DNA from 3 places in the Xylanibacillus composti genome. Region 3 is predicted to be linked to each of the others. Evidence: riboswitches for the same ligand, from Rfam matches in the RefSeq annotation. Region 3 holds a riboswitch; each other region holds the start of a gene.
What was found. A riboswitch is a leader RNA that binds a small molecule or an ion and turns the genes downstream of it on or off. The one in region 3 is predicted to bind cyclic di-GMP.
Positions count from the first base shown of each region.

Region 1: another riboswitch for cyclic di-GMP. It lies ahead of XYCOK13_RS00840 (methyl-accepting chemotaxis protein); the one in region 3 lies ahead of XYCOK13_RS01670 (putative motility protein).
Region 2: another riboswitch for cyclic di-GMP. It lies ahead of XYCOK13_RS19470 (HD-GYP domain-containing protein); the one in region 3 lies ahead of XYCOK13_RS01670 (putative motility protein).

Region 1 covers NZ_BOVK01000003.1:14,086-24,614, forward strand. The annotation lists gene XYCOK13_RS00820 (extracellular solute-binding protein) at 1-679, shown strand, start outside; gene XYCOK13_RS00825 (carbohydrate ABC transporter permease) at 761-1,642, shown strand; gene XYCOK13_RS00830 (carbohydrate ABC transporter permease) at 1,659-2,561, shown strand; gene XYCOK13_RS00835 (hypothetical protein) at 2,683-3,147, opposite strand; cyclic di-GMP riboswitch class I at 3,372-3,456, shown strand; gene XYCOK13_RS00840 (methyl-accepting chemotaxis protein) at 3,534-5,255, shown strand; gene XYCOK13_RS00845 (TAXI family TRAP transporter solute-binding subunit) at 5,673-6,641, shown strand; gene XYCOK13_RS00850 (TRAP transporter permease) at 6,800-8,779, shown strand; gene XYCOK13_RS00855 (response regulator) at 9,534-10,529, shown strand, end outside.
Region 2 covers NZ_BOVK01000070.1:4,685-15,213, reverse strand. The annotation lists gene XYCOK13_RS19480 (sugar phosphate isomerase/epimerase family protein) at 1-276, opposite strand, end outside; gene htpG (molecular chaperone HtpG) at 637-2,514, opposite strand; cyclic di-GMP riboswitch class I at 3,240-3,346, shown strand; gene XYCOK13_RS19470 (HD-GYP domain-containing protein) at 3,454-4,449, shown strand; gene XYCOK13_RS19465 (GyrI-like domain-containing protein) at 4,557-4,916, opposite strand; partial or broken gene XYCOK13_RS19460 (helix-turn-helix transcriptional regulator) at 4,966-5,226, opposite strand; gene speE (polyamine aminopropyltransferase) at 5,256-6,137, opposite strand; gene XYCOK13_RS19450 (dihydroorotate dehydrogenase) at 6,338-8,323, shown strand; gene XYCOK13_RS19445 (SDR family oxidoreductase) at 8,388-9,251, opposite strand; gene XYCOK13_RS19440 (Rrf2 family transcriptional regulator) at 9,354-9,770, opposite strand; gene XYCOK13_RS19435 (DUF3231 family protein) at 9,994-10,512, shown strand.
Region 3 covers NZ_BOVK01000005.1:18,267-28,795, reverse strand. The annotation lists gene XYCOK13_RS01690 (ZIP family metal transporter) at 1-544, shown strand, start outside; gene XYCOK13_RS01685 (cold-shock protein) at 745-945, shown strand; gene XYCOK13_RS01680 (cold-shock protein) at 1,091-1,378, shown strand; gene XYCOK13_RS01675 (YuzC family spore coat inner layer protein) at 1,488-1,847, opposite strand; cyclic di-GMP riboswitch class I at 2,024-2,118, shown strand; gene XYCOK13_RS01670 (putative motility protein) at 2,138-2,338, shown strand; gene XYCOK13_RS01665 (TVP38/TMEM64 family protein) at 2,504-3,175, shown strand; gene XYCOK13_RS01660 (YuzB family protein) at 3,304-3,531, shown strand; gene XYCOK13_RS01655 (nucleotidyltransferase) at 3,592-4,407, opposite strand; gene XYCOK13_RS01650 (RraA family protein) at 4,658-5,350, opposite strand; gene XYCOK13_RS01645 (SDR family NAD(P)-dependent oxidoreductase) at 5,682-6,443, shown strand; gene XYCOK13_RS01640 (hypothetical protein) at 6,515-6,778, opposite strand; gene XYCOK13_RS01635 (GNAT family N-acetyltransferase) at 7,029-7,799, shown strand; gene XYCOK13_RS01630 (lysophospholipid acyltransferase family protein) at 7,812-8,702, shown strand; gene XYCOK13_RS01625 (glycoside hydrolase family 94 protein) at 9,133-10,529, opposite strand, start outside.

The DNA.
Region 1 (10,529 bases), on a different contig from region 3:
CATGTATTTGGCGGAAAGACTCGGTGGGCCAGAGCTGCTTGATGAAGCAGTCGCTTCGAACACGTTCACGCATCCTGACTTGATCGAAGCCGGACGCGAGCTTCAGGAATTGGTAGATATGAACGCCTTCATCAAGGGCTTCAACGGACTGTCCAATGATGAGTCCAAAACAGAATTCCTGAACGGCAATGTAGCCATGTTCTTGATGGGTACTTGGGAAGTGCCGAATTACACGACGAACGAAGAAATTCCGCAAGAATTCAGAGACAGCGTAGGATTCTTCAAATTCCCGGTCTTGGAAGGCGGAAAAGGCGGCGTGGATGACTGGGTAGGCGGTCCCGGCGTAGGATTGTTCGTGTCTGAAAATTCTGACCACCCGGCTGAGGCCAAGCAATTCGCCAGCCACTTTGTGAAGCGTTGGGGAGAGCTTTCGGTTACCGAGGCAGGGGTAATCCCGGCGACGAAGGTGGACACGGAGACGATTGATCTGCCGCAAATGTATATCGACTTGTTGAATGAGCTGAATGTAGCCAATAAAGTCACGCTTTATCTGGACGTACAGATGAAGCCGGTAGCTGCGGAAGCGCACTACAACCTGGTTCAGGCGCTGCTCGGCAAGGCAGTTACGCCGGAAGAGTTCGCTCAACAGCAAGAGGACGTCCTGCAGGAAGGCAAATAAGCATAGGGAAGAAAAGGGCAGGGTCGCCAGCCGAAAGGTCCTGCCCTTCCTGCGCTTATAAGGAAGGAGGAACCCCACCGTATGAATAAAGTCATGTCCAATAAGCTCGTCCTCACCCTTTATGTCCTTCCGGCCTTATGCCTGCTTCTAGGGATTGTATACGTGCCCATTGTCTATACCGGCATTTACGGTTTGATGGAATGGAACGGCATCAGCGATATGAAGTTTATCGGGTTGGACAATTACCAGAAGCTGATGAGCGATTCATCCTTCTGGAACAGCGCGAAGCATTCTATGTACTTTGCCATCTTGTCGACCGCCAGTCTGCTGCCTTATTTATTGGTGGCAGTTTTGCTGAGCGGCAACATTCGCGGAGTCAATATCTTTCGCAAGATTTACCTGATTCCCATGCTGCTCTCCTCTGTGGCGATTGCACAGCTGTGGTTGAAGGTGTATCATCCGACATCCGGTATCTTGAACACGTTCCTGGAATCGCTGGGTGTAGCGAAGACACCGGCATGGCTGGCTGATCCCAATCTTGTGCTTGGCGCACTGTTTATTCCTATCCTGTGGCAATACGCTGGATTTTACATCTTGATCTATTATGCGGCCTTGAAGAATATTCCGCAGTCCATCGTGGAAGCGGCCAGAATCGATGGGGCGAATGCCTGGCAAATCGCTTTCCGCATCAAGATTCCGTTAATTTCGGAAGTGATCAAAGTTACGGTGGTATTGGCGGTTGTCGGTTCGTTGAAGTATTTCGATTTGATCTATATTATGACCGATGGCGGACCGAACCAGGCGAGTGAAGTCATGGCTTCCTACATGTATCACAAAGCATTTCGCACCTTTGACTTCGGCTACGGCAGCGCAGTCGGATTTTTCTTGCTGCTCATCTGTCTGGCAGCTACCTGGCTCATTCGCAAGCTGACCGCCTCAAAGGAGAAAATCCAGTATTCATGATCAGGAGTGAAATCAAGTGAAAAGCACGAATGGACTGGCGCTCAAACGCGGACAAACACAAAAGCCCGTCAGCCAGACGGGCGGCGGCTCGAAGAAGGGCATCGCGGGGAAGCTGATCCTGTATTTCTTGCTGACAATTGCAGCCGTTATGCAGCTGTTCCCGCTCGTATGGCTGCTCTTATTTTCCTTAAAGAACAATCAGGAAATTTTCAATTTGCCGCCACTGGCGCTGCCAGAGGAAATCCGCTGGAATAACTATGTGAAGGTATGGACTTCGGGGAATATCGATGTGTATTTTGTGAACAGCATCGTCGTAACGCTCGTGTCTGTCGTCCTCACCATTTTGCTGGCGAGCTTCGCGACCTTTGCGCTCACGCGCATGCGCTGGAAGCTGCAGCCGCTTGTTCTTGGCTTGTTCATGGTAGGGCTGATGATTCCGCTGCATTCCACCCTAATCCCGCTGTTCATCTTGTTTCAGGCTCTTGGGCTGATCGATAATCTATGGAGCATCATACTTTCCTACACAGCGTTCAACCTGCCAATTACGATTATGATATTGCTAGGCTTTTATTACGCCTTGCCGCGGGAAATCGAGGAAGCCGCAATTGTAGACGGCTGTTCGGTCAATCGCATGTTCATTCGCATTATATTGCCTATGACCTCCTCGGTGATGGTTACGGCGGCCATTATCAACATGATTTACAATTGGAATGAGTTTGTGTTCGTCAATACGTTTATCAGCTCGGATACGCTGAAGACATTGACGGTAGGGGTGCAGAACTTTGTCGGACAATATTCGACAGACTGGGGGGCGATCGGCGCAACCCTGATGATCAGCATCCTGCCCATTCTGCTCGCCTTTCTCATTATGAGTGATCGAATCGTAGAAGGCATTGCGGCCGGCTCGGTGAAAGGCTAGATGGCGTCAACGAAAGCTGTCCTTAAGTTATTGTAGCTTGAGGATGGCTTTTTTTTTGTGATTTCGCTGCCGCGCAGTTGGCTGAACGGCAGGGCTGAGGGGAAGCCCTGCCGCGGTACGATTAATAGTCTAGGCGATCTGTGATGTAGCCGGAAACATGCCAATTTTGCTGCGAGTCATAGAACTTGTAGTAGTTGCCGACCGGCAGGGAAAGTCCGTAGGCGGTTCCTGTCACCTGCGCTACGAGATTGTAGTTCTTGTAAATATCAAATTTCCCGTAGATCGAGTCGTTTGTTGTGTTCCCCAGCGACACGAGCCTAAATTCGTAACGGTCGCCGGCAGCGTTGTGGACTATGGCATTGAAAAATGCTTGATTGCCAGACTGAAGCGGATGCTCGGTCCAACTGGCAATAGCGTTGCCTCTGACCGGATACTGATCTCCGGTCAAACCATCGACCACATACAGGGCCCGCTCGGAGAAAATCCCATGCACGTACGTTGCAGGGGCGGCAGAGCCGCCAAGCGATAACGATAGGGCAACGACAATCAGCATCATGACAGCGCTTACGCGAAATTTCTTGCTCATATCAATTCCCTCCTTCATTCATTGAATTCCCCTCACTCGTATAGTAGCATGGCCAGACAAATATTGCCTATCGTTCTAGCAACAATCGGGAGCCGCCGAATGGCATATTAGCAGCAATTCCTGATTAAGAGGAGGATTGTACAATTCTACAGGGGAAGAAGTTAGTAATAATTGTCGCTTCCTGTAGAATATCGTCATGAGAGTTGCTATAATGCTAGTAGCGATAGCGACAAGGGCAAACTATTCGAAAGAATAGGACGCAAAGCTATAGGGGCTTCTTCCTTAAAGGAAAGCCAGCCAGCTGCACGATCAAGAGGACTGCCCGCATTCGGGCGGTTTTTTTGCGCTATTGGACAACTTTGGAGAAGACTGGAGAGATGAAAAGGATGGGTGGATGGTTAAGCAAGTTCAGATTCAAAAACATGTCGTTGAGCCAGAAGTATGGCATTCCTCTCGCTATCACGATCGTCTTGTTCGTGGCCTCAACTGTGATGGTTGCTATACTGCTGAACAATGTCGGCAGAGAAATCAATGAGGTGGAAAGAACAGGAGAACGAGCGTTGAAGATGAGCGAAATGGGTTCGCTGTTCCGGGCCAAGGATATTCGGATTGCCGATTTCATTCAAACTTGGAGCGCGGTTCCGATTTCCGAGTTTCAGGAGCGCAGTGCGAGATTCAATCAGCTGGAGCAAGAGATTCGGGCTGGTCTGGATGAATCGGCGGAGTTTCTGGAAATTTTCGAACGCGTTATCGAAAGCGACAGCAAGTATAACGAGCTGTTTCTGGAGAAGCTGGTGCCTGCACTGAATGCCGGCAATATGATAGAAGTAGAGCTGCTGCGGGGAGAGACCGCGTCGCTTCGCGCAGAAACGGTCAGCATTTTGGGAGAGCTTATCGAAATTGTCTCGGCGGAGCAGATTGCGGCGGTAGAGGACGCCAATGCCCAGGCAGCGTTTTCACTCTATATGCTGATCGGTGCCGTTATCGTTTCCTTGATTCTAAGTTTGTTCATTACATATTTTGTAAGTCGCTTGATCAGTCGCAATATTAAGGAAGTCATAGAGATTGGCGGCGAAATCGCGAACGGCAATCTTGCTGTGAAGAATATCAGCTATGAAAGCCGGGACGAGATCGGGCAATTGGCGAAGACGATTAATTATATGAGCAGCAGCCTGCGCGAGATGGTCAGGGGCATCTCATCCATCTCTCAGACAGTTTCCAGCCAGAGCGAGGAATTGACGCAAATGGCGAGAGAGGTCAAGGCAGGCAGCGAGCAAATCGCAACTACGATGCAGGAACTCGCTTCCGGGACTGAAATACAGGCTCGTTCCGCTACCGAAATTGCCGAGCTGGTTGAAACATTGAACGAGCAGGTAGCTGTGGCCAATCAGGATGGCGACGCGCTGAATGACGCATCGGCGAACGTTCTGGCCCAGTCGACGAATGGCACGGTTCAGATGGAACAGACGGCCAAGCAGATGACGGCGATCAATGGCATTGTCCAGGATGCGCTCGGCAAGATGCGGAATCTGGAACAAAGCGCGGGCAATATTTCCAATCTGGTGCAGGTAATTCAGGAAATTGCTTCGCAGACAAACCTGCTAGCGCTCAACGCTTCGATCGAGGCGGCCCGCGCAGGCGAACACGGCAGAGGTTTCGCGGTAGTCGCGTCTGAGGTGAAGAAGCTGTCCGAGCAGGTTGAGCGTTCTGTTAACGAAGTGACCGGCATTATCGCGGGCATTCAGAAGGACACTCAAGTGATGGTTGAGTCGCTGCAGGGCGGATACCAGGAGGTAGAGGAAGGCACGCAATCCATGAACGCGACCAAGGAAACGTTCGACAGCATTACGGAAGCCGTCAATCAGATGGTCGAGCGCATAGGCAGCGTGTCGATGGGACTCAAAGCGATCAGCAGGCATGGCGAGAAAATCGGAACGACGAGCCAGGAAATTGCCTCCGTATCGGAGGAGGGCGCGGCCGGCGTCGAACAGACCTCTGCCTCGGCCCAGCAGCAGAACAGTTCGATGGAGGAAATTACAAGCAATGCAGAGCATTTGGCTGTGCTTGCAGAGGAATTGAACCAGATGGTCAGCAAGTTCAAACTATAAATTCGCAGGAGCATGAACAAGGCTGTCCCGCCGGTCAAGTGATGACATGGCAGGACAGCCTTTTTGCTGGTACGGTACGTATGCGGGATAGGTGGAATGGAGCATCGCACAGTCGATTTATAAGCAAAAATAATAGAAGGCAAACTTGGCGCCGTTTCAACATCAGGATGTTGATTTCACAGGGGAAGCAGTTTTTTTTTTTCGCATATTCACTGCACAGAGCCATACATATGAGTAAAAAGCGGCGCCCGTTGACACGTCGCAGAATGTACAAGCGATTCATAAAGGATTCAAATAATTCAGACTTTATGGTATAATGCTTACATAAATTCCCTTGGGCGATAATCTATTTAACTATCTATCATTCTATGCCTGTAATGATGAAAGCTGGGAACCTCAATATGCTGAATAAGGAGGATGTTGCAAGTGAAGCGTCGTATTGTATCTGGATTTATCCTTGTCTTAAGCGTGGCTGTGCTGGCGGCTTGCGGTTCAGGGGCAGGCACAACGGATCTGCTTATGGGAACGGGCAGCCAAGGGGGAACCTATTTCCCGTTGGGTGCAGAGATGGCGAATGTGTGGAATAATCAGATCGAACATATTAACGTAACCTCAACGGAGTCGGGTGCTTCTGTTGAGAACCTGGCGAAAATCAGCCGCGGGGAATTTGATCTCGGCATGTCTGTCAATTTGCCGGCTATCGATGCTTATGAAGGCAAAGGAGAATTCGAAGGAAATCCCGTAGAGAATTTCGCGTTCATCGGTCATATTTATCCGGAAGTCATGCAGATCGTATCGAGGGAGTCGACAGGGGTCGAGACGATCGCCGATTTGGCAGGCAAGCGCGTGGCCATCGGGCCGCCGGGCAGCGGCACACAAGCAGCCGCAAAGCTAATTCTGGAGGCATACGGCCTGCAGGATGGAGACTATGTAGCCTATCAGGAAGGGTTTGGCGATGCGAAAGCGAAGCTGCAGGACGGTACGATCGACGCTTCGTTCGGCCTGTTGGGGTTGCCGGACGCCGGTATCGATGAGCTGCAGGCGGCAACACGGGATGTGAAGTTTCTGGAAGTAACGGGCGATGCGCTGGCACATATAGAAGCCAACAGCGGTTACTCCGGGTTTGCCATTTCGGCTGGCTCCTATGAGTGGCTGGAAGCCGATGCGCATACGATTTCAGCCTTTGCGATACTCGTGGCCAATACGGATACAGTGGATGAGGATTTGGCGTACGAACTGGCAAGGGTGATGATTGAGCATAACGGGGATAATACACATCCGCAGTCCAGTCATACGACACAAGAGAATGCGCTGAACGGATCGAATGGCTTGCCGATTCATCCCGGCGCGCAGAAGTATTATCAGGAAATCGGATTGATGGATTAGGCGGATAAGGCGAACTGGATATAACGAGGGCCTCGACACTTGGTGTCCCGGCCCTTTTTTACCCATAGGAAAGCTTGTCTCCTTACTAAATCTTAGCGAAGGCGGTGAGACCCTTGAACGAGCGCGAACAAGCCAGGCGGCAGTCGGTTGCCGGGGATGTGCCGCCCACCCACTCCGTGAAATCCGATGCAGTGTCCGCCGATGAGATACTGGAGAAGTATGACCGGGAAAGCACCTACCGCAAGCAGCTTGGGAAATGGGTATGGGTAGTGTCGTTCCTCGCTATCTCGCTTACGTTGTTCCACCTGTTCACAGCGTACCGCGGCGCCTATGAGGCGAGAATCCAGGGGCCGATTCACTTGGGGACAGGGCTTGGTCTGATTTTTCTTCTGTACCCGATTCGCAAAGGCCTGCAGAGGGTGCAGCGCACAGTACCGTGGTACGACGCAGTGCTGGCTTTTGCCGCCTTGGCGGTCGGCTATTACAACGTCATCTTCTATGAGCGGCTGGTGACGGAAGCCATCGTAATCGGGTACGCGCGGATGGATTATGTCGTCGCCAGTTTGGGAGTCCTGCTGGTGCTGGAGGCAGCGCGAAGAAGCGTAGGACTTCCGATCGTCGTGGTTTCGGTTGTCGCTCTGCTCTACGCCATGTATGGCAATTGGATTCCGACGAAGCTGTTCGCGCACCGGGGATTTGAATGGAGCAAGTTGGCAGCTGATCTGTATTTGACGACAAAGGGAATATTCAGTACGCCGATTCAGGTGTCCTCGACCTTCATCTTTTTGTTCCTGTTGTTCGGGGTCATGCTAATCCGGACAGGCATCGGATCGTTCTTCAACGATTTGGCATTTGCCTTGACGGGGCGCTTCACCGGAGGTCAAGGGAAGGCGGCTGTTGTTGCCAGCGCTATGCAGGGCATGGTGTCAGGCAGTTCTGTAGCCAATACGGTAGGATCAGGCTCCTTCACGATTCCAATGATGAAGAAGGCCGGATACCGGCCGGAGTTCGCGGCAGCGGCCGAAGCCTCCGCTTCGACGGGGGGACAGATTATGCCGCCGATTATGGGCGCTGCCGCCTTTATCATGGCAACGTATACGGAAACGCCCTACAGCCAAATTATGCTGGCTGCCATCATTCCGGCCATGCTTTACTTCAGCGGCGTCTTCCTCGGCGTTCACTTCGAATCGAGAAAACGGGGCATCGTCGGCCTGCCCAAGAGCGCGCTGCCGAACTTGCGGCGTCTGCTGATTGAGCGCGGTTACTTGCTCTTGCCCATTCTTGTCATCTTCTATACTTTGCTCAGCGGCCGGACACCGATGCGCGCCGCGCTGTTGGGCATAGCCGTATCCTTCCTCGTCAGCCTGTTTCGCCGGGATACGCGCATGTCCTTCAAGAGCGTGCTTGGCGCGATGGAGCAGGGAGCGCGCGTTGCGCTGCCGGTTATTGCGGCATGCGCCTGCGCGGGCATCATCGTCGGCGTAGTCGTACAGACCGGGCTGGGCGGCCGTATAGCCGACGGCATTATTACATTGGGCGGCGGCCAGTTGTTCTTCACGCTCTTCTTCACCATGATTGCGTGTCTCATCCTGGGGATGGGACTGCCGACAACGGCCAACTACGTAGTGACAGCTACAATGGCGGCGCCGGCTTTGATACTGGGCCTGGATGTGCCGATTTTGGCTGCGCATATGTTCGTCTTTTATTTTGGGATCGTCGCAGATATTACGCCGCCCGTCTGTCTCGCGGCCTATGCAGGCGCAGGACTGGCCAGAGCTAATCCTTTCCAAAGCGGGGTAACCGCCTTCAAGCTGGCTGCTGCTGCATACATCGTACCTTTTGTCTTTGTGACGAATCCGCAGCTGCTGTTAATTGACTATAGTCCTGCAGGGCTCGCATTTGCTGTCCTCACCGCGATAATTGGCATGGTGGGCATCAGCAGCGCTGTCATCGGCTTTTTGATCCGGCCCGCACATGCCTGGGAGAGACTTGTGCTGTTCCCGGCAGGCATTTTGTTGATCATCCCGAACATGGCTTTCAGCGCGATTGGGCTTGTGACATTGCTGGCGGTGCTGCTGCTTCAATCCAAGCGTCCGCATCAGAAGGTACATGCCCAAGGAGCGTCCAGGGGAGCGTAGGCGCGGAGATCAGGCAGGGGAATTGCGGGCCTTGGGCATCATGCCCCGCCTGATCGCTTTTTTTGCCCTCATCTAATTTTCACAAACCCGATTCGAAATATTTTCAACTTGTGACCCAATGTTTCAACTTGATTAAATAGTTTTATAATAAGAGTAGGAAGGGGAGCGCTTTGTTTTTCATGCTGCAATCTTATAGAGGGTGGGGGAATGTGATGAATGATAGAGGGAATGGGCAGGACGCGGCAACGCAACTCGTCTGCTAAAGAGATGAGCGGCAGTCAGTCGGTTCGCGCCATGGGGACGGCCGGGGGCCCTGTTTCGCTCTTCCCCGTTAGGAAGAAGGATAAAACGCCACTGCAATTGAATAAGAGAGAGAGTTGTGGCACGTGCGGAGTGCTCGGAGAATGATATGCAGGGATAATACCAAGACAGGATGTTGTCTATGCCAGATTGTATCCAGATGGGGAAAACGATTTCCCGTTCTGTCGCCTGCATCTTCCAACCACCGGTAGAAAATTCATTTAATCTATGGTATTGAGCGCTGCAGCACAAAGAAAGGAGTTTTCTAGCATTTACTTTTTGGAAGCGATTACAGGTATGGCTTGCGTGCTTTCCTGTCTAGACTTCGCTGTCGCTTTCGAGGAAGGAGCATTTGTCTGGAAATTATTCGTATAGCAGGGGGGGATTGCTGAAGCTGCAGCTCAAATTGGGCAGGCGATTGTCCTCGCTGAAAAGAAGATCGGAGGTGAGACGGATGAATCAGCAATATCGTGTGCTTGTGGTGGATGATGAACCCATGATTCTTCGCGGCTTGTCTTTCGTCATTCCTTGGGATAAGTTGGGGCTTCAGGTAGTTGGCAAAGCCTCGAATGGCGAGGAAGCGTTGTGGCAAATCAACAAGCTCGAGCCCCATATCGTCATTACAGATATTCGCATGCCTGTCATGAATGGATTGGAGCTGCTGAAGCGCGTTATGACGGAAAGACCGTCGATGGTTGTGGTGCTGCTCAGCGGATACGGCGAATTCGAGAATTTGCGGGAGGCGCTTCGGTACGGGGCCTTCGACTATCTGCTAAAGCCGGTATGCGGCAGTGAGCTGGAGCAAACGATGCGGCGAGCCAAATCTCGATTGGACGAGATGCAGGGCAGCGAGCGCGAATTCCTGCATCAATCCGTCCAGGCGGTAACCGAGCTTGTGCGCGAACGATTAATCTGCAGCATGCTTGAGGGGACGGAGAAGCCCTATGACCGCCTCTACTGGCTGCGGGAGTGGGAATTGGAGCACCCTTACTTTCTTCTGCTGATCGCACTCGATGATGCGCGGGAGATGAAGCAGTGGGATCGTTCGGAGCGGAAGCTCTGGAACTTTGCGGTGAATAACGTGCTGGCCGAGCTTGGCAAGAGCCAGCAGCTCATTACAGTGTTTCCTTTTCGCAGCGGGGAATGGGTCATGCTGCTGCAGGAAATATCCCAGGAGCAGATTGAAGAGATTGCGGAGCATATCATCGTTTGCGTCAAGACCTTTACGAAGCTCAGCTGTTCTATAGGCATCAGCAAGCCCTGCAGGGGGATCGATTCGCTTCATGCGAGCTATCGCAGTGCCCAGCATGCATTGATGGCCAGATTTACCGGGGGGAGGGAAAGCGTGTATATGGATGCCGATGCTCACCTTCTGCACGAATCCGGTCCAACCGGAATCATGGGCAGTCAGCTTGATGTGTGGGAAACTCGCCTTGCGGCAGCGGTCTCC
Region 2 (10,529 bases), on a different contig from region 3:
ATCGTCGTGGAATTGCTGGGCAATTTGCTCCTGCGGATGCAGCGTATTCCCGTGACAGCTTAACGCGCTAATTGTCATCCCCCGGGATTCGACCGCCTTCTTGAGCGCTTTGCGCTTCGCCTCGTCCACCAGCAGCTCTTGCGGGTTGCAATGCGCGTTGCCGACATAGCCGCCCGTTCCAAGCTCGACAGACTCCACCCCTTGCTGTGCAAGATCATCCAACGTTTCCTCCAAAGACCTCTGACTGTACAGAACCGTAAATACACCGAGTTTCATTGACGCCGCCTCCTTGGTTTCTTTGGATGGGATTCCCCTTTGGTTGTATGCGCTTTCATAAAAGCTGCGATACTGGCTGCTCGCACCTGCCAATCCCGCAACAGCTTGCGGGAAATAGCACAAGATCAGGATCGACTCAGATCCGTTGACCTAACCAAAGGCTGCTGCAATGCTGTAGTTCTTGTTTGTATACTATGATTATATGTGCTAGTCTTCCTCTTGAAATCGAACAAGAATCGCATAGTTATAGCAGAATACTATGATTCCAGCATCCGAAAAGGGCGTCTGTGCGCAGTTTGCGGCAAAAAAAACGCCACCGCTCTCCAGCAGTGGCGCTTCCCTATATCCCCTCTATCCTGCTTAAACCATCACCTTGCACATATCATTCGTGAAGGCGACCGGGTCTTCCACCGGCAATCCTTCGATCAGCAGAGCCTGGTTGTAAAGCAGATTCGTGTACAGCTCCAGCTTATCCTTGTCGGAGGACTGCGCTGCCTTCAAAGCCCGGAATACGTCATGGTTGACGTTGATCTCCAGCACCTTGTCGGCTTTGACATCCTGGCCGTTCGGCATCGCCTTGAGGATTTTTTCCATCTCGATTGTAACCTCGCCCTCCGTGGACAAGCAGACCGGATGGGTCTTCAGCCGCTTGGAGGCGCGAACCTCCTTCACCTTGCCGCCAAGTATGCCTTGCATCGCTTCGAACAGATCCTTGTTCTCGTTCTTCTCGGCATCGGTCTCCTTCGACTCCGCATCCTCAATCCCCAAGTCGCCGCTGGAGACATTGCGGAATTCCTTGTCCTTGTACTTGCCGATCATCTTGATGGCGAATTCGTCGATGTCTTCCGTGAAGTACAGGATTTCGTAGCCTTTGTCCGCAACCATCTCGGTTTGCGGCAGCTTCTCCAGCCGCTCAATCGATTCGCCGGCTGCGTAGTAAATATATTTCTGCTCTTCCGGCATGCCGGTCACATACTCGTCCAGCGTGACGAGCTTCTTCTCCTTCGACGAGGTGAACAGCAGCAGGTCTTGCAAGTCGTCCTTGTTCGCGCCGAACTCGTTGTATACACCGAACTTCAGCTGTCTGCCGAACGATGCGAAGAACTTCTCGTACTTCTCGCGGTCATCCTTCAGCATGCTTTGCAGCTGTCCCTTGATCTTGTTCTTGATGTTCTTGGCAATGAGCTTCAGCTGGCGGTCATGCTGCAGCATCTCGCGCGATATATTAAGCGATAGATCTTCCGAATCGACCATGCCCTTCACGAAGCTGAAGTAGTCCGGCAGCAAGTCCGCGCACTTGTTCATGATCAGCACGCCGTTGGAATAAAGCTCCAGGCCTTTTTCATATTCCTTCGTATAATAATCGAACGGCGTATTCTCCGGAATGAACAGGATCGCCTGATAGACCGCTGCGCCGTCCGCGCTCACATGAATATGCGCCAGCGGCTTGTCGAAGCCGTAATGCTTCTCGTTGTAGAAATTCTCGTAGTCCTCGTCGGTCAGTTCGCTTTTATTTTTCCGCCAGATCGGGATCATGCTGTTGACAACCTGCTCTTCGGTGTAATCCTCGAACTCGTTGTCCTCGCCTTCCTTCGGTCGCTTGCCGGTGATGTCCATCTTGATCGGATAGCGGATGAAATCAGAATACTTCTTGATGATTGCCTTCAATCGGTACTGGTCCAGAAACTCGTCGTACTGCTCGTCCTCGGTATTTTCCTTGATCTTCAGAATAATGTCCGTGCCGACCGTTTCCTTCTCGCAAGCCTTCACCGTATAGCCGTCCGCTCCCTTGGACTCCCACTGGAACGCTTCCTCGCTGCCGAGCGCCTTGCTCCTGACCGTAACAACATCCGCCACCATGAACGCGGAATAGAAGCCAACGCCGAACTGGCCGATTATATTATGTCCGTCCTTCGCTTCATTCTCCTGCTTGAACGCAAGCGAGCCGCTCTTCGCAATGACGCCGAGATTGTTCTCCAGCTCTTCCTTCGTCATGCCGATGCCGGTATCGGAGATCGTCAGCGTGCGGGACGATTTGTCCGGTGTAATCTTAATGAAGTACTGCTCCTTGTCAAATACAAGCTGTTCGTCGGTCAGCGCCTTGTAATAAATTTTGTCGATGGCATCGCTTGCATTGGAGATCAATTCCCTCAGGAAAATTTCCTTCTGTGTGTAGATCGAATTGATCATCATCTCCAACAAGCGCTTGGATTCCGCCTTGAACTGCTTCTTCGCCATTATTTCGTCTCCTTTCGATTCGTACAATGGGCGTGCTGGCATTCTGGTCGTTACGCGACAATTGCGTTAGCACTCAAGCAACGAGAGTGCTAAATATTCCTTTCTATTATATACCATACTGAAAAAAACACTGTCAATAGAAGCAGGCATTTGTGCGGTGAGGAACGGGGACGGGGTGCAGCAAAAGGGCTGTGAGCGTGTGGAAGTGAATGCTAAAAGTATGTCTCTCCACGGTTCCAGTATGGCAGCTAGAGCTCTAACGGAAGTCAGAAGCACTATTTCACTGATTTTCAGGTGATTTTACTTTTAACGGAACTGAGAGAGCTTATTGCACGAAATATGTGCACAAAACCCAGGGGTACGCGTACATAAGGGCTGTAGCTTCCGTAAGAATGAAATGTGCTGCAAAAAAGGTCCATTAGCGGCTGTGAGTTCCGTTAGCTGGAGCCTCTGTGTGGCTCTGGCTTGGTTCTGCCACAAGTTTAGGACGGGGCGATAAGGGATGCGTTCAACATCTGATTCTAGATTGGATCATGGCTTGTTCGTCTCCGGATTAGGCAGACTCTCGTTCAGGCTCGCGGCACGCCGGATGTTGCCTAGGGTCTGTCGCCGCATGCAGACCTTCTTATATAGGTTAGAAGATTCACATCATCGGAAGAGACTAGGAATTTAGTCCTTCCACCAGGTCTATCGTCGTGCTATAATGGGTACAAGTAAATAGGTCTAGGAGAAAATGGCAAACCTGTCGAAAGGCAGGGACGCAAAGCCACAAGTCTTAGGTGCCCAGCATGTGCTGATTCGCGTGCGGCATGATGACGGTTGGGTTACCTTGAAGATCCTTGGGATTGAATCGCAAGACGCTCTTGAAGGGTGTCTTTTTTTTATTCTGCGTATAAGTCGGATGACCATCCTAGAAACCAGCAGACACGGAGGGACACCATGAGAATTATTCCGATCGATCAATATGATGAAAAAAGCATGATCCTGGCCATGCCCGTCTATGATTCACAACGCCGCATCCTCATTGCAGCGAACCAAACCATACACCCCAAGTTTCAGATTCGGTTGAAGCATATGGGCATTCGCGTCCTTGTCATAGAGGATGCGATCTCCAAAGGCATCACGCTTGAAGAAATGATAGATATGCCCACTTGGCTCGACATTGCGGAGAATATCCGGGACGCCCACGCCGCCGTACGTGCCCGCAAACCGATCCAAATGCGGGACATCCTGAGCGCGGCAGGCAAGCTGATCCGCGAGACACAGCTCCGTCCCGTGCTGGTTCCCATTCCGACATCCACCATTTCCATGGATCTCGCGCCGTATGCGCATGCTGTCAACGTCGCGCTCTTGGCTTTGCAGGTTGGCAACAAGCGCGGATACAACGACCTCATGCTGCGGGATTTGGCTGTAGGCTGTCTGCTGCACAGTATTGGCGAGGCTGTGACCGCTGATGCGGACAAGGTGCCGGAAGCCGGCTTTCAGGTGCTGCGGAATGTGCGCGAATTAAGCCTTGTCTCCTCGCATATCGCCTTCCAATATAATGAGCGTCTGGATGGCAGCGGAGCGCCAAGAGGAATCAAAGGCAGCGCCTTCCATGAGTATGCTCAAATCGGGAGCATGTGCAAGCTGTACGACCGCGCTGTGTCCTCAGAGGAATTGCTTCCGCACGAAGCCATGGAAGCGATCATGGCCATGAGCGGGCTCGCCTATACGCATGGAGTGATTAATGATTTCGTACGTGCCGTTCCGGCATATCCGCCGGGAACCATGGTCAAGCTGCAGTCGGGGAAGGAAGCGCTGGTGGTGAAAATCACCAACCATATGCAGCGTCCCGTTGTCCGCGAACTGGGCAGCAAGACAGAGATAGATCTGTCCGACCATCCAACCGTAATGATCCAAGGCGTAAAGCCAGCAGAAGCATCGAACTTCTAATGCAGCATCATCCTGTCAAGCTGCAACCAGCCTACATGCATGTTAACAGCAAAGGAGCTGTTCCGGGGCGAATGCCTTTCGCTTGTATCGGTACAGCTCCTTTGCTGTTAGATGGAGATATAAATATGAACCTCTTGGTCATCCGAGCCTTCCGGACGCTCCTGATATTCCTCGAAGTCGCAGCGATACGCCCGCTCCAGCGGCATGTCCCACAGCTTGCTCCAAAATTCGCCTATCGCCTGCTGGACATCCCCGCGCACTGCGAATTTCGCATACTTGCCACCCGGAATCGTGACAGAGGCAACATCGGCCGCCCATTCCCCTTGCCCGCCGACCTCACAGCCGGCGGTAAACCGATATGGATGCCTGCAATCTCCTTCATAATCGGAGTACAGCCCGATCACCTTGCGATTCGCTTTTGGCGTAATTCCTGCATAAACCCCTTCTTTCCAAAACCTCGCCCACAACAGGCCGATATCCTGCGCAGCCTGGCTCCCACTTCCTTGCGCACTTGTTCAATCCTTGCAGGGCGGACAAGATTTCCAACTGCTCCCGGTCTGTCAGCAGCGATTTATTCAGGACGAAATGGTCGAGCAGCGAGATGCCTCCTCCGCGTCCCTTGCTCATATATACCGGAATGCCGGCACTGCCAAGCAATTCAATATCCCGGTATATGGTGCGAACCGAAACTTCAAAACGCTCCGCCAATTCTCTCGCTGTAACTCTTGGCTGCTGCAGCAGCAAGTAGACGATGGCAAACAATCGGTTCAGCTGCATGGTTCTCCCCCATTATTTCATATCCGGCCTTAACGGCCGGCGTGGACTGGCTCCTGCTTCAGCATTTCGTTCAGGAATGCCGGCAGCTGGAAGCAGCCGCGCAGCACTTCCTCATTCGCATAACGTGCAGGTTTATCGAAACGGATGCTGTCCGGGTCGGGAAGCGCATGCTTGGCGCCTAAAGTAAAGCTCCACAGGCCCCCCGGATAGGTCGGAACAACAGTCGTGTATAGTCGGGTTTCAGCAAACAGGCGGCTGATGCGCTCGTAGGATTGCCGCATAACGTCACTGTGGAAGATCGGCGATTGGCTCTGACATACCACGATGCCGTCCTCCTTCAGCGCCCGGTGAAGATTGCGGTAAAAGGCGGTCTCAAACAGCTGCTCGGCCGGACCGACCGGGTCGGAGGAATCGACAATGATGCAATCGTATTCCTGCTGCACCTGTCCGACGAATTCCACGCCGTCGGTATAATGATAGCGTACTCGGGGATCGGACAAATTGCCCGACACTTCAGGCAGATAACGCTTGCTCGCCCGTACGACCGCTTCATCAATCTCTACCAGGTCTATCTGCTCTACCTGGTCATACTTCGCCGCTTCTCTGGCGACGCCGCAATCGCCGCCGCCGATAATCAGCACCTTGCGCGGACGCGGATGCATGGCGAGCGGGACATGGCTGATCATCTCGTTGTAAATATGTCCATCCTTCGAGGTGGTCTGCACGACCCCGTCCAGCACCAGCATCGGTCCGAAATCCCAGGAATCCAGCACCATGACATGCTGATACGGACTCTTCTCCTCGAACAGCACTTCCTTGATGCGATAGCTGATTTTCAAATTGTCTCTTTCATCCTCGGTCAACCACAGTTTACCCTGTGCATGCTGAATATACTTTGGTAACCGTTCCAATGTTCGCCCTCCTTTATATACGTGTACTCTCCTATTCTACCAGAAATCTGCCATTCGTCATGTTTTGCGCAAAAATGACTTTTCTTCTCCATCCATTCTATGATGCAGGCAACGTTCTGCTGCCGTATAATGAAAGAAACGATTCGATAACCGATATGCTTCCGCCTGGAATGACGACACATGGCGAGAATGGAGGAATCATGCCGGACTGGTCTTACCATACCTTGTTCAAACCGCTGCTGTTTCGCCTGCCTGCCAAGCTATCGCGCGACATCACGCTTGGATTGATGGGCACGCTGAGCCGCCTGCCCCTCGGTACTCTGGTGATCCGAACATTAGGGCATATGGAAGCCCATCCGATGCTCAAGAGCCAGTTGGCCGGAACAGATGTCACGCTCCCCTATCCGATCGGCCTTAGCGGCGACGTGGACCCCGCGGCTGTCGCTCAGGAAGCATTGTCCCAATTCGGATTCGGATATTTGGAAGTGGGACCTGTCACCATTGAGCCGCTCGGCGGCGCGAAATCAGAGAAGGGCATGGCCCGCGATCTATCCCGGGAAGCCATAGTCTATCCGAGAGCATCCAGAACAGTCAGCATGGCCCAGGCGACAGAACGTCTGCGCCATCAACGTAAGCGCGCGCTGCCGAGAATGCTGCGCATCCAGGCTATGCCGGGCTGCTCTCCCAAGGAGGCCGAGCAGCAGCTCTGCGAGTTGATCCGGGGGCTGGAGGAAGGTGCCGCTGCCTTTCATATCGATATTCTGAATGAAGGCTGGCCGCTGCAGGACAAGCTCGAGCTGCTTCGGAATGTGCTGCGAAATTGCAAGGATCGGGGAAGGGCAGTTCCGCTGTTCGTCTATTTGCCTCTCTCGTTCCCTGTGGATGATCTGCCGGCGCTGCGCGACGGTCTGCCCTGGAACGATGGTCACAGCGAGAACCTGACCAACGAACAGTATGCCGGATTCGTTATCGGGGATGCATGGCATACCGAACAAGGAGAACGTTATACGGGAGCCAATGCGCTTCAACCTTGTCTGGAGCGCGTTCAAGCCATCCGCAAGCTTTGGGCGGCGGCGATGCCGGTCATCGCAGGAGGCGGCGTGCATTCGCCGGACGATGCGCTCAAACTCATGGAGGCGGGCGCATCCGCAATCCAGCTGCACAGCGGGCTGGTCTACGCGGGGCCCGGTCTGCCGAAGCGGATTAACGAGGCCATCATCTATGAGAAAATTCGCGATGATATGCCGCCGGCTGCTCCTTCTTTTTGGCATGGCTGGGGGTGGATGTGGCGGCTCGGACTGGGCATGCTCATCGGGGGCATTATCGCATGGATCATCGCCGCAACCCTTGTAGTGCTGCCTTATGATGTCGCCTTTCTGGGCATGACCTTGGCGGAATTGGAACAGATGAACCGGCTGATTCCGCCATTCATGTCGCATGACAGGATTACACTGGCGGGAACGATGATGTCCATCGGCATCCTGTACATGTTTCTATCCTATTACGGGCTGCGCCAAGGCCAGCATTGGGCGAAAACAGCCCTTGTCGTATCGTGCAGCGTTGGACTCTGCAGCTTCTTCCTGTTCCTGGGATACGGCTATTTTGATCCGCTGCATGCAGCGGTTGCTGTGGTTTTGCTGCTATTCTTCCTGTTATCGCTGCGGGCTCGCGGCGGGCTTCCGTCTTATGAGCCTGTCAACACTGCAAATGACCGGATTTGGCTGCGCGCACAATGGGGGCAATGCATGATGGTCATACTCGGATTTGCCCTGGCAATTGGAGGAGCGGTCATTGCCGTTGTGGGCGTGACCGACGTCTTCGTCGCGACAGACCTGGCGTACTTGTGCGCTTCGCCCGAACAGCTGGCTGCAATCAGCGATCGCTTGCTGCCGCTGATCGCCCATGACCGCGCGGGCTTTGGAGGCGCGCTATTCTCGAACGCGCTGGCCCTGCTCGCCGCTTCCTTGTGGGGGATCGGAGAGGGTCGACGCTGGCTCTGGTTCGCGCTATTGCTAGGCGGACTCCCCGGATTCATCGCTGGCTTCAGCGTCCATCTGTGGATCGGGTACACAACCTTTGTCCACTTGCTGCCAGCTTACTTCGCCTTCTCCTTGTATGTATTGGGATTGATTTGGCTCTATCCCTATATGATGCGCAAGCCTGTGCGGACTCGAGCATCCCTATAAGAAAACGGCGGCAGCCTGGCCCCCTTACAATAGGGCCCAGACTGCCGCCGTTGCAATTTGGTTCTTAGCCGAGCTCAGCGATCAGCTGGCGAAGCGCCTCTTCCACAGGTGTCGCCGGGCGACCCAGAAGCTTCTCGAAATCATCGCTCTCGACCTCCAGCTCCCCTTCCCGAATTCCCTTCTGAATGCCGACGAGAAACGGCACCGCCGCCTCGGGAACGCCAACGCCTCTCATCACTTCCGCATAAGCGGCATCATCCACATGCTGCACCTGCACTTCCTTGCCCAGTACGCTTCCTACAGCCGAGGCCAGCTCATCCTGAGTCAGCAGCTTGCCGGACAGCTCATAGGTCGTATGCTCATGACCTTCCCCTGCCAATACCGCTGCCGCCGCTGCTGCATAATCCTGGCGCAGCGCCCATCCTACCTTGCCCGATTGGGCGGACGTGACCCAGGGCGCTCCAGCTATGACCCCCTGGATGCCGGCTGCCTCGTTCTCCAAGTACCAGTTGTTGCGCAAGAACGAATAAGGAATGCCCGTCCCCAGGATCGCCTGTTCCGTCGCTTGATGCGTCGGAGCCAGCAACAGCTTGCTGCTGCCGGCATTGGCCAAGCTGGTGTAAGCAATGAACTTCACCCCTGCACGCGCTGCTGCTTCCACCGCATGCTGATGCTGACGGATGCGGGTATCATTGTCCCCGTCTGCGGAGATGATCAAGATCCGGTCCATTCCGGCAAAGGCCGCATCCAGCGTCTCTGGCCGGTCGAAATCCCCATGCCGGACATCGACACCCCTGGCGCGCCATCCTTCCGCTTTCTCTGGATTTCGGACACTCACCGCCACCTGATTTGCCGGAACCGATTCCAATAACGTTTCCACCACTTTGCTTCCAAGCTTGCCTGTCGCGCCTGTCACTAGCAGCTTCATCTGTTCATTCCTCCATTCCCTATTTGCGTTATAACCATTACAGTTACAACAAAGTTATAAATAAAAGCCCACTCGGAGCTACTATTTGCATGCATAATGGGGTCAATCGAACTTGCCGATCAGCTGGCTCAAGGTCGTCTGATCGAGCCTTTGCTCCAGCAGCAATTGCGCATCGTTCAGCTCTTCCTGCAAGACACGCTCGATATTTCTGCCGACGGTGCAAGCAATATTCGGATTGGCATGCATGCGGAACAGCTGATTCTCTTCCGTCGCGTTGACCGCTCGATACACATCCAGCAGGGTAATCCGAGCGGCATCCTTGCGCAAGAAAGCACCGCCTACGCCTGCGCGCACTTCTACCAGCCCCGCCTTTTTCAGCATGCCCATAATTCTTCGAATAATCACAGGATTCGTATTCACACTGCCTGCAATGAAATCGCCCGTGCAAGCTTCAGGGTTCATCGCAATTAAGGAAAGGGCATGTACCGCTATGGAAAAACGCGTACTGATCTGCTTCACACTTATCACCGCCGTTGTAACCATTATAGTTATAACGGTTCGCCCTTGTCAACCGCGATCCATACACAAACGCACGCCACGCCAAGCCTGCTGTCTTCCTCCCGTTGCATGCTTATAGCTGGGCGAATTTCCACACTGCACATTGTGCATATTCGGTCGTTGTTCGCCCACACTAGATATGTTCCATCATTATTAATCAAATTATGCTAAAGGAGACGACTACATGGGTATTTTGAGCGGAAATCCAAAAGACGAACCGATGCACTATGGCGAGATCAGCGAAGTTTGGGCATTCTCTGCCAAGGCCAAAGGTATGCTGTCAGCCTATGAGGCCCTGCAGTATCATGCGGGCGACAAGGATTTGAAAGGGATGCTGGAAAAATTGATCGACCAATCCCGCAAAGAAATAATGGAGTGCGACGAACTGCTGACTGCCAATGGCATCACGCCTGCACCAGGCTATCCGGAAAGACCCGAGGTCAAGCTGGAGGACATCCCGGCCGGCGCCCGCTTCACTGATCCCGAAATCGCCGCCAAAATTGCGGCCGATGTCAGCATGGGACTTGTAGGTTGCAGCACCATTATGGGCACGTGCATCCGCGAAGACATCGGTGCGCTATTCGCGAAGTATCATACCGTGCTGCTGTCGTTCAACACCCAGATTTTGCGCATGAACAAGGACAAAGGCTGGCTCATCCCGCCTCCGCTCCATGTCAAGCGCCCCGAGCTTGTCGAAGTTTAAGAAGGACTCGATGCATG
Region 3 (10,529 bases):
GACGGTCGGGTTTTTGATCGGCATTGTCGTACTCGATCTGATTGAACGGAATATCCCGCATATTGATGTGGAGAACGATGCCAGTTCAGGCATCGGCTCATTTGACAGCAAGTCCTTGCTCGTCATCATTGCGCTTTTTATTCATAATATTCCCGAAGGGCTGAGCACAGGATTCAGTTATGCGAGCCAGAATGAAAGCCTGGGGCCGATGGTGGCGATAGCGATCGGAGCGCAAAATATGCCGGAGGGCCTTATCCTTGCGGTATTTCTGGTCAATTCCAATGTCAGCAAGCTGAAGTCCTTGATGATCGTTACCTTGACCGGCCTGATGGAGGTTGTATCTGCGATAGTCGGCTACTTTGCAGCCAGCTACATTCAGGTGCTGATCGGTTACGGCCTGGCCTTTGCTGCAGGCGCCATGATGTTTATTGTGTACAAGGAACTGATTCCGGAAAGCCATGGACACGGCTATGAACGGCCGTCCACGTACTCCTTTATTCTGGGATTACTTGTCATGGTGTATATCAGCTACGTATATGGGTAATCATTGAATTGAGCGCCTGTTGTGATTCACAAGCAAATATGGTATCATTGTATTATCGTGACCAAAGAGACCTTATACACATTCACATATGGTAAAGGGTATCCTGTGGTGATACGATGGTACCTTTTGCTATATGTGAATTTTTTATTTGGCGAACGAATAAAGAAAGATCATGTAAATTTATTGATGGAGGTAATCCCATGCAAAACGGAACAGTAAAATGGTTTAACGCAGAGAAAGGCTTTGGCTTTATTGAAGTGGAAGGCGGAGACGACGTTTTCGTTCATTTCAGTGCTATTCAAGGCGAAGGCTTTAAAACTCTGGACGAAGGCCAACGCGTTCAATTTGATGTGGTTCAAGGCAACCGCGGACCGCAAGCAGAAAATGTTGTGAAATTGTAAGGCATATTAGGACTGCCCTTAACGTAAAGTTAAGGGCAGTCCTTTTTTATCACGTCATTCCCGGGCCCGCGAAAGCAATTGGAATAAGCATCAACGCTTCGCCTCACTTTCGTGGGTAACAAGACGGGAAGCACCCGCATCGTCGATGGCGCGGCTGCCCAGGCAGCGGGGCACACTTAGAGGTATGGGAGGGGTTTGGATGTACGCGAGAAGAAGGTCAGAGGATGAAATTCAAAAGATGGACACGGTCGTTTGGTCATGCACGAATGAGGACTGCAAGGTTTGGATTAGGGATGACTACTCCTTCGAGGATACGCCTACCTGCACATTATGCGGCTCATCTATGCAGCGGAGCAGCAAGCTGCTCCCCGTGCTCATGAATAACAGCCAAGACTGGAAATTGCCGAAAAACACTTCCCGCCCCAAGGCATAGGACGGACAGCCAGATTGCACATACCCGGGCAAGCGGGCCTGCGGGGCTATTGGCACCGCAATAGACGAGAAAAAAGACATCAGCCGGCAGCTGGTGTCTTTTTTCAAGTTCACATGCCCCAGCGCAAATGCATAGTCAGCGAGCAGCACGGAGACCCGGCGGCAGCTTGCTCGCGGAGCGTAATGGCGACGCCGCTCGGCGTATATGACGTTTCGATATCGGCATGGCTGCCGATTGATTTCAACAGCCGATCCACCTCTGCATGGTTGCCTGCCTGTGCGGCGGCCATGAACTGATGGGCGAACGCTGGGCGGGCCAAGCTGGACAGCACTTGATTTGCTGACAGGATCAAGGATTGAAAGCTGGAGACAGCATGGCTGAATTGCTGGGTATCCACAGGCGGATACGGGCGCGCTCCATATGGCCCGTAGGCCCATGGGCAGGAAAAGGGCGGTACTGTGGGATACATGGCAACGCTCCTTTTTGATGTGGAATCGGAATGAGTGACAATGACCGTTTGCATGCATTACAGGATATGTAAGGAGGAGGGCGGTTGTTCCTCTAAGTGCGTCAGGCAGTGCGCCGGGACGGCTCCTGATTTTGCGTTTCCTCATAGGCATGATACAATATAGGCGGTTCATCGTTTCATGAAAAAGGTAAACTGTGCGAAAGCGCAGGACGCAAAGCTACAGGGGCTTACCCGACGGCGACGTGCCGTTGGCTGCCAGCCAGCCGCCAAGATGCAGGGGAGGGATGAACATGAACGTGAGTGGTGCACTGCAAGCTGCAAACAGCGGCAATATGCTGAAGCAAGCCGTGGGCATTGCCATGCTGGACAAGGCCATGAGCGCGGAAGCTGCGCAAATGGAAAAGCTGCTGAGCGGCTTCGAGAAAAACCAGAAGGAGATCCAGCAAGCCGCACACCCTTACCTGGGGAAGCAGCTGGACATTCAAGTTTGATTCAGGCGAGGCCGTGAAGGGCGATGCGCACAGCGAACCGCCGTAAATGGGATACCAGTACCGGACCGGATGCGAAGAGAATCATAGTTCGCAAGGGATAAAAGCAGTATGACCAACCATATAATGTACCGACTTATTGGAAAAAAGCCATGAAGAGATAAGGTGATGGGGATACATATTTGGGTAAGGGTATTGTCGTTTTCCGGATTGCTGTTGCTGCTGGTCGTTGCCCTTCGCTCTGAGCCTGCAATGCTGCTGCTGAGCGGAGATTTACAAGCTTTGCGCGAACTGGCAGGCGGCAGCGTAGGAGTGCTGATGCTGGCGACGTTGGCGCTGATGATCATCCAAAATTTGTTCACGATCATCCCGCTTATTTTGCTCATTTCCGTGAATGTCTCTCTGTTCGGGTTTACGTACGGCTATTTATGGAGCTGGGTGTGCAGCATCGCAGGGGGAGTCGTGTCTTTCCTGGCAGTTCGTTACTGGTTTCAGAGCTTGTTCGCGAAGCGGATGAACGAGCGTCTTAAGGATAAGATAGAAGGCAATGGCTTCCTGTTTGTGTTTCTCGGACGTATCTTTCCCTTTGTCCCGACCAGCGCCGTCAACATAGCAGCCGGAATCAGCTCCATCAGGCTGTCGCATTTTGTTTATAGCACAATGATCGGGAATTTGCTGTATTTTTTCGTTTTGGCATTAGTCGGATTAGGGATTTTGTCTATTCGCTTGGAGAAAGCGGCGTTCTTCACCCTGGGCGGGGCTGTCGTAGTCGCCTACGTCTCGTATCGCATTTGGCGCGGCCGTCGAAAAAAACTGCAAAACCGGGATATCCCGGGCTGAACAGATAATCCCCCAATATGACCTGGCTGCTTCAAGGGTAACTTCCAGCTCAGCGGGGATTGACGATTAACCTGATAATGATTATCATTATGATTGAGAATGATAATCATGATGCGGGGAGCGGCGAAATGAAGAAGATCAAATACTGCTGCCGGAATCTCAAGCGATACGAAGCGAAGTTTCTTTATAAATCGATGAAAGACATTCATCCTGAGCTCAAGCACAAGAAGAAGGATTGCTTGGGGGAGTGCAAGCTGTGCTCGAAGCAATGCTTTGTCATGGTCGGCAAGCAGAAGCTGCTGTGCAAGCAATCTGCGGACGAATTGTATGCGGAGCTGCGGAAGTTGATTGGCTAAACAGGCAAGAGGGTGTCCCAAGTACTTCCGGACACCCTCTTATTTTATTTGCCTGGACGCTTAGGCGCTAAATAAATCGTTCAAATGGGAACGCAGTTTATGCGTAAAGACCAGATCAATATCAAATGGATACTGATCTCCAAGCACATGGATTAACTCCTCGACTGCACGCAGGGCGTTGGAGTATGCATGATATAATTCTGCTGCATCTAATCGCGATGTAATAGCGACATACGCATGATAAGCATTTTCTGAGAGATCATGTTCCAAGTTCTTCGTAGCGTTCAGCCAACGTTCTGTATTTTTTTCCCGAATTCTCATCAGCTGGAGTATATATTTCTGCACATGGGAGAGGCATTCTAACGAACGGGCATGCTCCCCTCTTTTCAAAACGTTCACACCCATCAGCCACGCATTTACAAAGTTGTTAAAAGCAAAATTGACATGATGGCTTGTCATTCTTTCGGGTCCGTCGCCTTTTAGAGCATCCAATAATGCCTTCAACCGACCCGTTGTATCATAGATGAACATGGAATCTGTGTCGGGGAAAACCCCGGTGTCTTTGAACGACTTTATCATGTCCATTTCAGACTCCGGAAGAAAGTGGAATTCGCCTCTGACTAAATTGCTGAACACCACAACCTCGGTTCCATATTCGTTGAAGAAAAGCAAATCGTAAGACGCAATATCCTTCACCCATTCCGAAGACTTAAAGTCACGGGCCTCATCATCGTTGAGAAACAGATAAAACTCCACATCCGAATATTGGTCTCCTTCGCCTTTTGTGAAAGAGCCATACATCATGCATGCCGAAATGCGGCGATCCTTCTCACATTGCTCTTTAATTAAATGAATCAACTTGTCTTGGGGTAGCATGGATACAAACAACCTCCTAAAAGTTAATTTAAAAAGGTGTCTGCATCTTAACCACTGGACAACATGAACAGCACATACGCCATGCTCCTTTCATCGGTATCTGCTTCAGAGTAGCAAATTTATCGCCATCCGGCAATCCTGTCGGCGGCGTTCATGCACATGCTGTCCCAAATGGAAGAGCTGTCCCTTCAGCAGCCGAGCACTCGACTAAGGGGACAGCCCTTGTTATGTTTATCCGGTTAATTTGGGGTTATTGTACCGTATCATCGAGCTCCATGCCCATTTTTTCATAGACTTCACGACGATTGATCTTATCCTGCTGCAGCTCCTTCATGGCGTATTTCGCCACATCCATTGCCTTTTCGATCGGCACGACGATGACGCCGTCGTAATCGGCCACGACCACATCTCCGGGACGAACCAGAACACCGCCAATATCTACAGGGATGTTGGCAGCTTGGAATTCAATGCGCCCCTGCACCATCGTTTGGGAGCGATAGCGGCTGTATACGGGCACTTCCGTCAGGATGACTTCGTCTGTATCGCGGCAGCCGCCGTTCGTGACGATACCGCGGGCGCCCCGGCTCTTCCAGTCCAGGCTGTTGTGCGAGCCGATAATGCCGACATTGGTGTTGCTTGCATCCATCATGATGACATCATCTTCTTCAATATCGTTCTGCCAGCCGTAAGTGGCAATGCTGTTGTACCAGTGGCCGACAAACTCTGTGTACTCGTCCGGTGTCATCTTCGGAATCGGCCGATTCGTCGGCACATACCGAACCGTGCGCGCAAATCCGCAAAAACGGGTGCGGAATAGCGGAACGATATCCGGGCTCACACTACCATAGTTGTGCATCATCATCCAATCCATGCCGTCCCTCACGTCTGCCACGCGAAGCTGTTTGTAAATGTCCATGATCTCTTTCTTGTTGATTGTTGTCATCGGTTGCATTCCTTCAGGTGAGTTTTCTGGATGCTTCAACCTGTTACAGCAGTTCTGATACTACCTTCAAATCATAACGTAACAGCAGGAGGAGTTGCAAGGAAAAGGGGGACATGCTGGTCGCGAAGCCAAGGGCTGAGCTGCCCATATTGCGGCGAGGGGGGCGGAAGCCAGACGATCGATTCTTTCCATCTGCTGTGGCGCTGCCGTATAATAGGAAGGACTGTATCAAGAGGCCCGGCGGAGCATTCAGAAGGCCGACACAAAGGCCGGGGAACATAGGAGCCGCTCTAAGCAGAGTGGGTTCCCGACAGAGGAGGAGACAGCATCCATGCAAATCGATTTGACAGGCAAGGTGGCGCTGGTAACCGGAGCATCAGGAGAGCTGGGGAGGACCATGTCGCGTACGCTTGCCCAATGCGGCGCGGATATAGCGATCCATTACAAAGGGAACGAGGCCAAGGCGAAGTCATTGCAAGCGGAGTTGGAAGCATTGGGCCGGAGAGCGGTTGCGGTGCAGGCGGATGTGACCAAGCTGGACGAAGTGCTCCGCATGAAGGAGCACATTGCGGAACAGCTGGGAACAGTAGATATCGTAGTTGCCAATGCCGTCATCCAATATGCATGGACCACGATATTGGAACAGCCGGCGGAGGACTACACGAGCCAGTTCGAATCATGCGTCTTGCAAAGCGTGCATTTGACCAAGGCGTTCGTTCCCGGCATGGTGGCGAAGAAGGGCGGTCGCGTGATCGGCATCAACACGGAATGCGTGATGCAGAATTTGCCTACGCAGTCTGCTTATGTAGCGGGCAAGCGGGGGATGGACGGCATCTATCGGATCTTGGCCAAGGAAGTAGGCGAGCATCAAATTACGGTGAATCAGGTCGCGCCGGGCTGGACGATCAGCGACCGGGACCGCGAGAACAACACGGAGCAGAACGAAGCTTATTCCCAGAGCGTACCGTTGAAGCGCAGGGGGACAGACCAGGAAATTGCGAATGTGGTCGCCTTCCTGGCATCGGATCTGTCGAGCTTTATTACAGGCGCGTACATTCCGGTAAGCGGCGGTAATGTGATGCCTTCGATTTAACGGAAGCGGCAGGGAGCGATCCGGCCTGCAGACAGCAGCAATTCCCGAGAGGGATTGCTGTTTTTTTTATTCTAGGCGGAAGACAAGTGCCGCGAGGCCGGGATGTGTGTCTGCCGGGATCGCATGCGCGCGGCTGTAGCACGCAGCTCGTTGAGCAGGCGGTCTACTTCCTGCTGCAATTCGTGCAGTCTTTCGTAGGAACGCTTCTGCAGATAGTCCAGCTCGGGAGCGGCCATGGACTGGAATTCGGCCAAGTTGTGTGCAGGCAAACGCTGGCTGAGGTGGTCAATATGTGCGTTCGACAGAGTGGGACGGGATGCTGCAGCAATGGTCATGTTAGCTCTCCTTCGTCATCGTTTTCTACAGTGTAGACAGGAAGTGTGCGAACAGCATTAACGCGAATCATCAATTTTGTAAAAAAAACTCGTCGCTGTGCGTACATGACGCTATGGGAAATCCGATTAACCGTTTCCTTACATAAACTTAACGATACCAAAACATGACCTTAACGATCACATGCTACGATAGCCCTGTGCCCGTTGAATCGGGACATGGATCAACCTTCAGGGGAAAGGCGTGTGGATCATGATGCAACTTGCCAGTCAAGCACAGGGCAGCCAGGATCAGTTGGCTGTCATGATCGCAACGAGTCAGGACGATATTGAGGAAGCGCTGCGATTGCGCTATCGGGTTTTTGTAGAGGAGGAAAAGAAGCTGCAGCTGATGAACGACTCCGGATTGGAGCAGGATCGTTACGACGAGTTTTGCGATCATCTGATCGTCAAGCATCTGGGCTCTGGACAGGTCGTCGGTACGTATCGGCTGCTCCCGGGCGACCGGGCTATGCAGCATGGCGGCTTTTATTCGGAGAGCGAATTCGATTTGAACGGTTTCGCGGAGCAGAAACCTATGACGATGGAATTGGGCAGAAGCTGTGTCGATCCGGCCTATCGCAGCGGAAAGGTGATCCAGATGCTGTGGGAAGGAATCGCGGCCTGCCTTGCATCAAGCCACCACAAGTACTTGATCGGCTGTGCCAGCGTGCGTCTGAAAAGTCTGGATGAGCTGAATTTGATCTATACGATGCTGCGCAGAAGGAGCATCATCACCGACCGCTTCGGAATCCGCCCTCTGGCTACGCATCGGATTTCCGGCCTGCGGGAGGTCGAAACGGAGCTGAGCGACAAAGAATTGTTCCGCAGGCTTCCTCCGCTTATGAAAGGCTACCAATGGCTTGGGGCAGAGATTGGCGGGGACCCCGCGTATGACGATATTTTTGAAACGATTGATTTTTTGATCGTCTTGGAGAAGGAGCGCGTGACGCGCCGGTACCAAAAGCATTTTTTTCATAGATAGGAGTCGGCACGCTTGTACGATTGGATCGGAAACATGGTCTCGGAGGAAGCCCGGCTGCAGAGCTGGGCACGATGGAGCCGCCGCCTGCCGCGCCGTTGGCTGGAGAAGCTGATTCGTTCGGCAGCCTGGCTGTTGGTCTGCATTTGGGGCAGGGGAATAAGGAGGGCGGTCCTGAACAATATGTCGGAGCTGCTGCCGGATAGGACGGACCGGGAACGAAGGCGGTACGCCAGACAATACTTCCAGCATGCAGGCATGACGTTGTACGAAATCCTCATAGATGCCGAACGGCTGACGGAGGGAGAGGGCCGGCGCTTCGAGCTGCATGGGGAGCGCCATCTGGAGGAGGCGCTGCGGCTCGGACGAGGCGCGATTGTATATGCTCCGCACATGGGGAATTTTTTCTATGCTTATTGGCTTCTTTCTAGAAAATATCCATGCATAACGGTCGGTACGGCCAGCGATCCGGCGCTGGCCCCGCTGTACCGGCGTTTCGAAGCGATGGGCTGCCAAGGCCTCGACTATGACCGGACGCCGCCCTTGAAGCTGTACCGGGCGCTGAGCCGTCACGTGCAGGCGGGCGGGGTTGTCTTTCTGCTGGGCGACTTTTACCGGCCGACCTTCCCGCATGTGCCGTTTTTTGGCCGACTCTCGAGGCTTCCGCAGGGGGCGGCGGCATTGGCGCTGGACGGGAATGTGCCGATTGTGCCGATGTATGCCTGCCGGCTGGGGGAATTCCGCCATCAAATCCGCTTCGAGCCCGGGATCGTGAATTGGGGGAGCGGAAAGGACGCTCGCCGTCAAGCAAGTGTTGAGCTAAGCGGAAGACTGGAACAGATGATCCGCGAGCGGCCGGATCAGTGGTTTTATTGGTTTAACGCGCATGAGCGCTGGGAGCTTTAAATTAGACAACCCCCGTTCGTATCTGAACGGGGGTCTATAGACAGCGTAACCGCTGATGTTCTTTCCGATGTACTTGCACGAAAACAACGAATGCCCTACCTCTCAATCGTCTCCTGCGGCTCCGATGGCCGCGCCTGTCATGAATCCGTGATCCTTCTTGCAGCCGACATGATAAAAAAGGAATATCCCATGCGCAATGATGAGGAAAGTGTGCGCATGCTTAGAAAGAGGGGGAAATCAATTCCCTGAGGTTACACGTCTAACATAATAATCTTATCACCGCTAGATGATCTTGTCAATTTTTATAAAAATCGAGCCCAATCGGCAGCACATTGAGGCGGCGCTGCCGCTAAACAAAAAGATGCCGTTCTCCTGCTGAAAACAGCGGAAGAACGGCTTTGTCATGCGCGTGTGTGCTGCAATCGTCTCGTTAGCCGAGGACAACCTCGATTTGGTACGTACCGCCGTCGCCTGCAACCGGCACAACATTGCCTTCGATGGCCTGGCCGTTGACAGTAATGGACTGCACGCCCTTGGACACGCGATTCGGATTTTTGACGGCAATGTTCAGTGTATCGCCGCGGAAGACGCGGGTGATCGTGTAGCCTTCCCAATCCTTCGGGATACACGGATCGATCTTCAACCCGTCGAAATCTGGCTGAATGCCAAGAATCGCCTGGGTAATCGCGACATAGTTCCAGGCGGCAGTGCCTGTCAGCCAGGAATTCTTCGCTTCCCCTTCGCGCACGGCGTCCTTGCCTGCAATCATCTGCGCATAGACATAAGGCTCCATGCGGTGAATTTCGCTGATGTCCTCCAGATAAGCAGGGGCAATTTTCTTGTACAGCTCGAACGCGCGGTCACCGCGACCGATAACGGTTTCCGCCATCATCACCCAAGGGTTGTTATGGCAGAAGATGCCGGCGTTTTCCTTATAGCCTGGCGGATAGGTCGAAATTTCGCCAAGGTTCAGATAGTACTTCGTAAAGGCCGGGTTGTTCAGCACGATGCCGTAGTCGGTTTCCAATCGTTCCTGCACTGCATTCAAGGATTTCTCAGCCAATCCTTCCTCTACGCCAATGCCGGCCATGACACATATGCCTTGCGGCTCGATGAAAATTTGGCCCTCTTCATTTTCCTTGCTGCCGACCTTCTGGCCGTAGTGATCATACGCACGCAAGAACCAGTCGCCGTCGAAGCCGTGCTCAAGGGTAATCTTGCGCATCTCGTCAATATACCGCTGCGCTTCTGCCGCCTCCTGATCCAATCCTCTGCGCTTGCACAGCTCGACGAAATCCGGACCGACGAAGACGAACAGGCCGGCGATGAAGACGGATTCGGCCACGCGGCCTTCGATGTTGGCGGTCGTCTGGAACGATTCGCCCGGCTCCTTGGAGAAGCAGTTCAGGTTCAAGCAATCGTTCCAGTCAGCGCGTCCGATTAGCGGCAATCCGTGCGGACCTCTATTGTGAATGACATGATAGAACGAACGCTTCAAGTGCTCGAACAGGGTGGCCGTATTGTTCGGGTCGCAGTCGAACGGCACTTGTTCATCGAGTATGCTGAAGTCGCCGGTCTCCTTAATGTAAGCGGAGGTGCCGAGAATCAGCCACAATGGATCGTCGTTGAAGCCGCTGCCGACCTCGTTGTTGCCCTTCTTCGTAAGCGGCTGGTATTGGTGATAGGCGCTGCCATCCTCGAATTGCGTGGAAGCAATATCGATAATTCGCTCTCTGGCCCGCTCCGGAATTTGGTGGACGAAGCCGAGCAAATCCTGGTTGGAATCGCGAAAGCCCATGCCTCGACCGATACCGGACTCGAAATAGG